DNA from 2 places in the Paenibacillus sp. PAMC21692 genome. Region 1 is predicted to be linked to the other one. Evidence: predicted binding sites of a transcription regulator. Region 1 holds the regulator's gene; the other holds the start of a gene.
What was found. Region 1 encodes LexA, which represses DNA repair genes until DNA is damaged. Its sites were predicted from a motif close to CGAACATATGTTCG; they were not measured.
Positions count from the first base shown of each region.

Region 2: a site for LexA is predicted at 2,142-2,155, ahead of H7F31_RS24785 (DNA polymerase IV). Genes of this name have one in related genera too.

Region 1 is NZ_CP060293.1:5,392,608-5,396,025, forward strand. Features, by position in the region: gene H7F31_RS21755 (HAD family hydrolase) at 1-176, opposite strand, end outside; gene H7F31_RS21760 (hypothetical protein) at 197-736, opposite strand; gene H7F31_RS21765 (DUF896 domain-containing protein) at 748-954, opposite strand; gene H7F31_RS21770 (LysM peptidoglycan-binding domain-containing protein) at 1,135-1,509, opposite strand; gene lexA (transcriptional repressor LexA) at 1,668-2,291, shown strand; gene glnA (type I glutamate--ammonia ligase) at 2,442-3,418, opposite strand, start outside.
Region 2 is NZ_CP060293.1:6,047,285-6,050,702, forward strand. Features, by position in the region: gene H7F31_RS24780 (YhjD family protein) at 317-784, opposite strand; gene H7F31_RS24785 (DNA polymerase IV) at 781-2,040, opposite strand; gene H7F31_RS24790 (DUF3231 family protein) at 2,308-2,826, shown strand; gene H7F31_RS24795 (glycoside hydrolase family 95 protein) at 2,952-3,418, opposite strand, start outside.

The sequences.
Region 1 (3,418 bases):
TATGATTCGTACAAGGCTCTTGCTTCCTTGCGTACCGCCTCCTCCAACTCGTCCGGATTTAAGCCCGTAGCCGCCGCGCCTGCTTCGCAGGTAGCACGGAAAGCCTCTCTGACGCTGCGGTCATCCCACAATAATGTATCGTCCAGGTCAAATAATACCGCTTGCTTTGCTGCCATGTCCTCTATCTCTCCCCTTTTTATTTCTCCTCGAATGTAATGCCGTGTACTTGAGCAAACGACTTCATTTTGTCGGTCATCGCCGCCGTATTGAATCGATTAAGCAGACGCGAGAACGTCCAGCCGCCGCCCTTTTTAGGCAAAATCGTCACATAACCGTCTTGTACGCGAATGGAACCGATATCCGCCGCATTAAGACGCTTGTCGCCCGTCATCCGGCGAGACTGCACATAATCCTTGCCGATCTTAAGATAGGGCTTGCGGAAAAAAAATAGGGCAGCGAGCAAAAAATACATACCGATCGTTACCCAGCTCATCGTCGTCATAACGAATTTGGGATCTGCCGACATAATCGCGATGTACGCGCCGATAAACAAAATCAATAAAATCGGCAGCAAAAAATTGCGGCCGGTAAATCGATCCGCCTTCTCTGCATTCATCACTAACTGACCTTCACCGTGCTTCTTGCGTTGCTTATTAATAGTAGACATGTTTTTGCGCACTTTGCGCTCCCAGGACCGTGACAGATGGATTCCTCCTTCATATAATAGCAAGCTCATGAAAGGAGCTCTTAATGTTTGATGTCGCCGTTGCCTTCGTTTTCTTCATCTTCGACAAACTTGATTGTATCAAGCTGTTGCTTGAAGTTAGCTTTGAAGTTGTTCAGATATTTCTGGCGAAGCACATCTCGTTCCTTCAGCTCTTCATCCGTTAAGCCGACGGTTTTGTTTTTGCGGGAAAGCTCGTTGATTCTGGCAATCAGACTATCAAAATCCAATTTCATTACCCCTCTCTCATGTTGCGAACACATTACTCCTACTTTGACATTTTCAATAAGGCATTGTCAAGGCGAAGCCCACAAACACAACTAGTTTCTATAATACACAAAAAGAGATCTCCCTAAAGAATGGGAAATCTCTAAGCACTCATTATAAGATATATCGCCATTACAACTCCATCAAATATCGGGAATAATTAACTTCTGACCTGGATGTATCGTCACGTTGTCCAAATTATTGCGATTCTTGATCGAGAAAACAAGATAACCTATATCACTGCCGTTCTTAAACGAACTGGCAATGGACCACAACGTGTCTCCGCTGCCTACCGTGACGACTTGCTCCGATTCGCCTGGCCCCTCAACGACCGTGCTGGAAGCATTTGTACCGATTATAAGAAAGCTGCTGAAAACAAGCGTAAACACGATCAAACTAATAATCAGCTTTGCCATATGCCTGACCAGCCAATGAGGCTGAACAAGCTCCTTGGTTTCGCCGATATTACCACGGTATATGGAACGGTATGAGCTTGTACTTGGATTCATCATCATCATTGTCAGCACCCCAAACGTTTGTTCTGTTTTTAATTTAACACGAACAAACGTTTCCGTCAACGAAAAAATGCGAACGTTTGAGCTTAAGAACTTATGTTTGTACGAACGGCGGTTCTATGCTATAATTTGACACAATAAGATGAATGGAGATGATGAACGTGTCGAAGATTTCCAAACGGCAAAATTCGATCCTTGACTTTATAAAGCAAGAAGTTAAAGAAAAAGGTTATCCCCCTTCCGTACGCGAAATTGCTGAGGCGGTCGGCCTGCTGTCCAGCTCGACGGTACATGGACATCTGGACCGCTTGGAAAAAAAGGGATTTATCAGACGCGACCCTACGAAACCTCGGGCGATCGAGATTTTGAGCCAGGACGATAATGACAACGTCATCCAGATGCCTGTCACACAAGTTCCTATCGTAGGTAAGGTTACTGCCGGCGTACCGATCACTGCTACGGAGAACATAGAAGACTACTTCCCTCTTCCTGCCCACTATGTTGGCGACAATAACAATGTGTTCATTCTTAACGTTATTGGCGAGAGTATGATTGAAGCCGGCATACATAATGGCGACTACGTCATCGTACGCCAACAGCAGACGGCCAATAACGGAGAGATCGTCGTCGCCATGACAGAAGACGACGAAGCGACCGTCAAAACGTTCTACAAAGAGAAAAATCATATCCGTCTCCAGCCGGAAAACGAGACGATGGAACCGATTCTTTTGCAGAACGTCACTATTCTCGGCAAGGTCATCGGACTATTCAGAGATATCCATTAAGCAGCAACGCGGCAACGCCGGTATGGACAATTCCATATCGGCTTTTTTATTGTATTGGAAATGATGCAACTCTAAAACTATTGAACAAAAGGTTTGGATAATGGTCAAAAACAAACCCGCTAACCATAACGGTCAGCGGGTTTCCTTGTCTTAGTACAACGTCAGATATTGATCGCGTTCCCATTGATGCACTTGGGTGCGATACATATCCCATTCGATTTCCTTTAACTCGTAGAAGTGAGCGAGAGCGTGATCGCCGAGCGCTTCGGTGATGACTCCGCTTCTAAGCATTTCTTCGAGCGCTTCCTTAAGATTCGATGGAAGGCTTGGAATTCCGGAATCAATGCGCTCTTCTTCTGTCATGATATAGATATTGCGGTCCGTCGGAGCCGGCAACGGCAATTGGTTTTGAATACCGTCGAGACCAGCCTTAAGCATAACGGCAAGTGCCAAATACGGGTTAGCGGCAGGATCCGGATTACGAACCTCTACGCGAGTAGACAGTCCGCGGGAAGCCGGAATTCGGATCATCGGCGAGCGGTTGCTGGCCGACCATGCAACGTAGCAAGGAGCTTCATAACCAGGCACCAGACGTTTGTACGAGTTGACAGTTGGATTCGTAATGGCAGCCATCGCGCGAGCGTGCTTTAGTATCCCCGCCATGTAATAACGTGCCGTTTCGCTGAGACCAAGTTTGTCCTTCTCATTATAGAACATGTTCGTATTGCCCTGGAACAGGGACATGTGACAGTGCATGCCGGAGCCGTTAACGCCGAACAACGGCTTCGGCATAAAGGATGCATGCAATCCATGTACCCTTGCAATTGTCTTGACGACAAGCTTGAACGTTTGAATCTGATCCGCTGCCTTGATGGCATCCGCGTATTTGAAGTCGATTTCATGTTGTCCCGGAGCGACTTCGTGATGGGAAGCCTCGATCTCGAAGCCCATCTCCTCCAACGTAAGTACGATCTCGCGGCGGCAGTTCTCGCCGAGATCCATAGGGGCCAAGTCGAAATAACCGCCGTGGTCGTTAAGCTCCGTCGTCGGTTCGCCGCGCTCATCCGTCTTGAACAGGAAGAACTCCGGCTCCGGACCAACATTCATAGCCGTATAACCAAGCACTT
Region 2 (3,418 bases), 650 kb from region 1:
AGCCCTATCCTTTTTGTCAAAAGCGGAATGAGATTCATGCAGGCAGGGGATTACTGTTATGAGAAAGGAGTGATCCCGTTGTCACTGCATGCGAAATGGATGATTTGTTTGCTCATTTTTATTTTTATAGCAGGGGTAGCGGCCTGGTCCAATTATTCGGTACAAATGGAGCGTCCAAATACGGTGAACCTATCCCCCAAGTCCGAAGGAACCTATAGGGAACTAACCACGCCGGAAAACGATATTAGCCTGGTCAACTATAAGCCTCGGGAGTATGTGAAAATTGTTCGGAAAGCTCGGTAAGTGATATTACGGCTCATTTCAACTTCAGCTGTTGGCCGATCTCCTTCGTGTATTCGGTCATTCTTATAATGATCTCGGACCGCAAGGATTCCCTGACCACGCCGAATTTCTCCTCATAGCCCCTGCAGAAATAACGGAAGTAGAGGATCCCGTCATTCATCTCCTCCTCGATCACTTTTATATTTTTTAGCCTGAACTCCTTCTTGAGGGCATAGTAGTCGGCCGTGACCCTCTGCATCAGATATTCCATGCAGCGAACGAGGACTCCCTTGAGGGAAACCTGCATGAAGGACAGATCCTGAATGCTCTTCTGAATCATGGTGAGCATGTGCGGATACATTATATAATCTCGTATTTGGTCTAACTCGTCGGCTGTTGGTCTGCCCACCTGCTTCGATTCGTGTCGCTTCTCGTACTGCTCCTTGTGCTCCGTAAGCAGCATCTTGGATTTCCACCGTTCATTGCCATCCAGCTTGCTCATTTAAAGTGACCCCCGATCTGTCCCGCCCTCTCGCGAGCTACTCCGGCATCGAGAAGCGAGGATGCCCTCATGATTGCCATGTCGCCGAACCGATCCTTGATCGCGTCCGTTGTTTTCTCCAGCTCGAATGTTTTATAGCGGTCCTCAAAGAGGTCAAGCTGCTGCACCTGGTCACTGGAGAGCTGATTAAGAGCGATCATAATATGGGTAACGGGCATGCCCTGCCAATATTCTTCGAATAAGCGAAGAACGGCAGCCGACAACTCATGGGTAAGCGATGTCGGATGCAGCAGGGTAAGCTGCCGGTTGAACCTGTTGCCCCTCTTCCCATCGGTCTCCCCCATGCCAAGGGAGATCACCCTGCCCTGCACCCCGAGCCTGCGCGCACGACGGCAGACCTCGATGCAAAGCTCCAGCAGGACAACCTCGATATCCTCCCTTCGCGTATACAACGAAGCTCTAAGCGTCTTGCCATGACTGACGGACTTTAGCGGGGCGCTTATAGAAGCAACGACCGGACTGGGATCAATGCCGCGAGCCGTCTGCCAATAGTATTCGGCCTGAATGTCCGATTGCTTGCCCATCATCCGGCGCATCTGCTTTTTGAACATCGGGAGCTCCATCCGGGCGATATGTCCGATGGTATCCAGCCCCCACATCGTGAACCTCCGGGTCATGCGCGAAGCAACCATAAACATTTTGTGGACCGGCAGCGGCCACAGGTCTTTCTCGATATCGGAATGGTCAAGCCGATAGATCCCGGACGGCTGTTTCTTCGCGAAATTATCCGTAGCCGTCTTGGCCAACACCTTTGTCGGCCCTATGCCCACCCGGGACCATACGCCGGTAGCCAGCTTGACCTTATGTTGTATTTGGACCGCGATCTCCTCCGCCGATCCGAATAAGCCAAGCGAACCCGTCACATCCAGAAACTGCTCGTCGATGGAATACGGCTCCACCAATGGGGTAAAGGTTTCGAAAATCTCCGTAATTAACAACGAGTACGTAATGTACCTCTGCATGCGAGGTTTAATGATGACGAGATCCTTGCAGAGAGCCTTCGCCTCGAACACTCTGCTCGCCGTTGTAACTCCCTGCGCCTTGGCGAGCGGGCATGCCGCCAATATAATCCCGCTTCGCCGCTCCGGATCGGCCACGGCTACAGGCTTATCCCGGTATTCCGGATGCGCGGCCTTCTCAACGCTCGCATAGAAGGACTGACCATCCACAAGCAATATGGAACGTTCAGAGGGCATGACATCTCACCGCCCTCGCAGACAGAGTATCAGCGGCACGAAGCAATCGGGGTAATGCGATACGAAGTCCCACGCCATTGTTCATCTTGCATCCGACCTTTCGAACATTTGTTCTTATTATCATCTTAATACGAACAATTGTTCCCGCGCAAGGACTAAAATATGTATGCTTATCCAACGACATTCTTTAGATACCCTATACATCATATTTTTTAAAAAGAAGGCAAAGCTAAACAAGGCGTTTACTAATCTAAAGGAGTGTTATAAATGGGTATTTTGAGCGGTAACCCGAAGGATGAACCCATGCATTATGGCGAGATTTACACCGCTTGGCAGGGTTCTATGGTGGCGAAGGGGATGATTTCCTGTTATCAGGCTTATCAGAACCATGCCGGGGACAAAGAACTGAAGAAAATTTTGGAAGCACTCCTCGACCAATCCAAGTTGGAAGCGAAAGAGCTTGACCAACTGCTTACAAACAACGGAATCGCGCCTATTCCTGCTCCTGCCGAAAGACCGCCAGTCAAGCTGGAGGATATTCCGGTCGGCGCAAGATTTACGGATATGGAAATCGCGGCTGCGATCTCTGCCGATACGGCGGCAGGGATTGTGGGATGCAGCCAAGCCATGATCCAATGCATCAGGGAAGACATTGCAGCCCTGTACGCCAAGTACCATTTGGCCAAAACAGCCCTCGCCGTTCGCATCCTGGAGATGAATAAGGAGAAAGGCTGGCTCATTCCTCCTCCGCTTCAGGTAAAACGGCCAGAATTAGTCGAAGCCTGATTGGATGAAGCCGTGAGTCATAGCCGACTCTTAAAAATATCCTGATTGCAAACAAACCGTTCCTCGTTGCATGGCGGCTGACGCCGCCGCCAACGAAGGAACGGTTGTTTGGCTTAACCCTTATTCTAGAACAACAATCGGTACACGACTCCCGCCGTAACCGCAAATGCAAATCGCCCTTCGATGGAGGACGTCCACAAAACTTCCTTGTCTCCTCCAATCATTCGGGAAGGCGCTTGCTGTGCGCTTATCTCGCATAGCTGATCCCTGCCGGAGAGCAAAGTAGCTTCTCTCAGGACGCCGCCTTCCCACTTAAGACCGACCTCGTATCCACCCCTGGCGCGAAGTCCGCCGACCTCTCCCGAAGGCCACTTATCGGGCAGCGCGGGCAGAAGCTCGAGGATGCCTTCATGCGATTGCAGCAGCATCTCCGCGATTCCGGCCGTCGCGGCAAAGTTGCCGTCGATCTGGAACGGCGGATGCGCGTCGAACAGATTGGCGTAGACGCCGCCCCCTTTGTAGTCGCCAGGCTCATCGTTCCTCACGAGCGTCAGCAGGCCCGCGATCAGCCGTTCCGCCCGGTTGCCGTCCT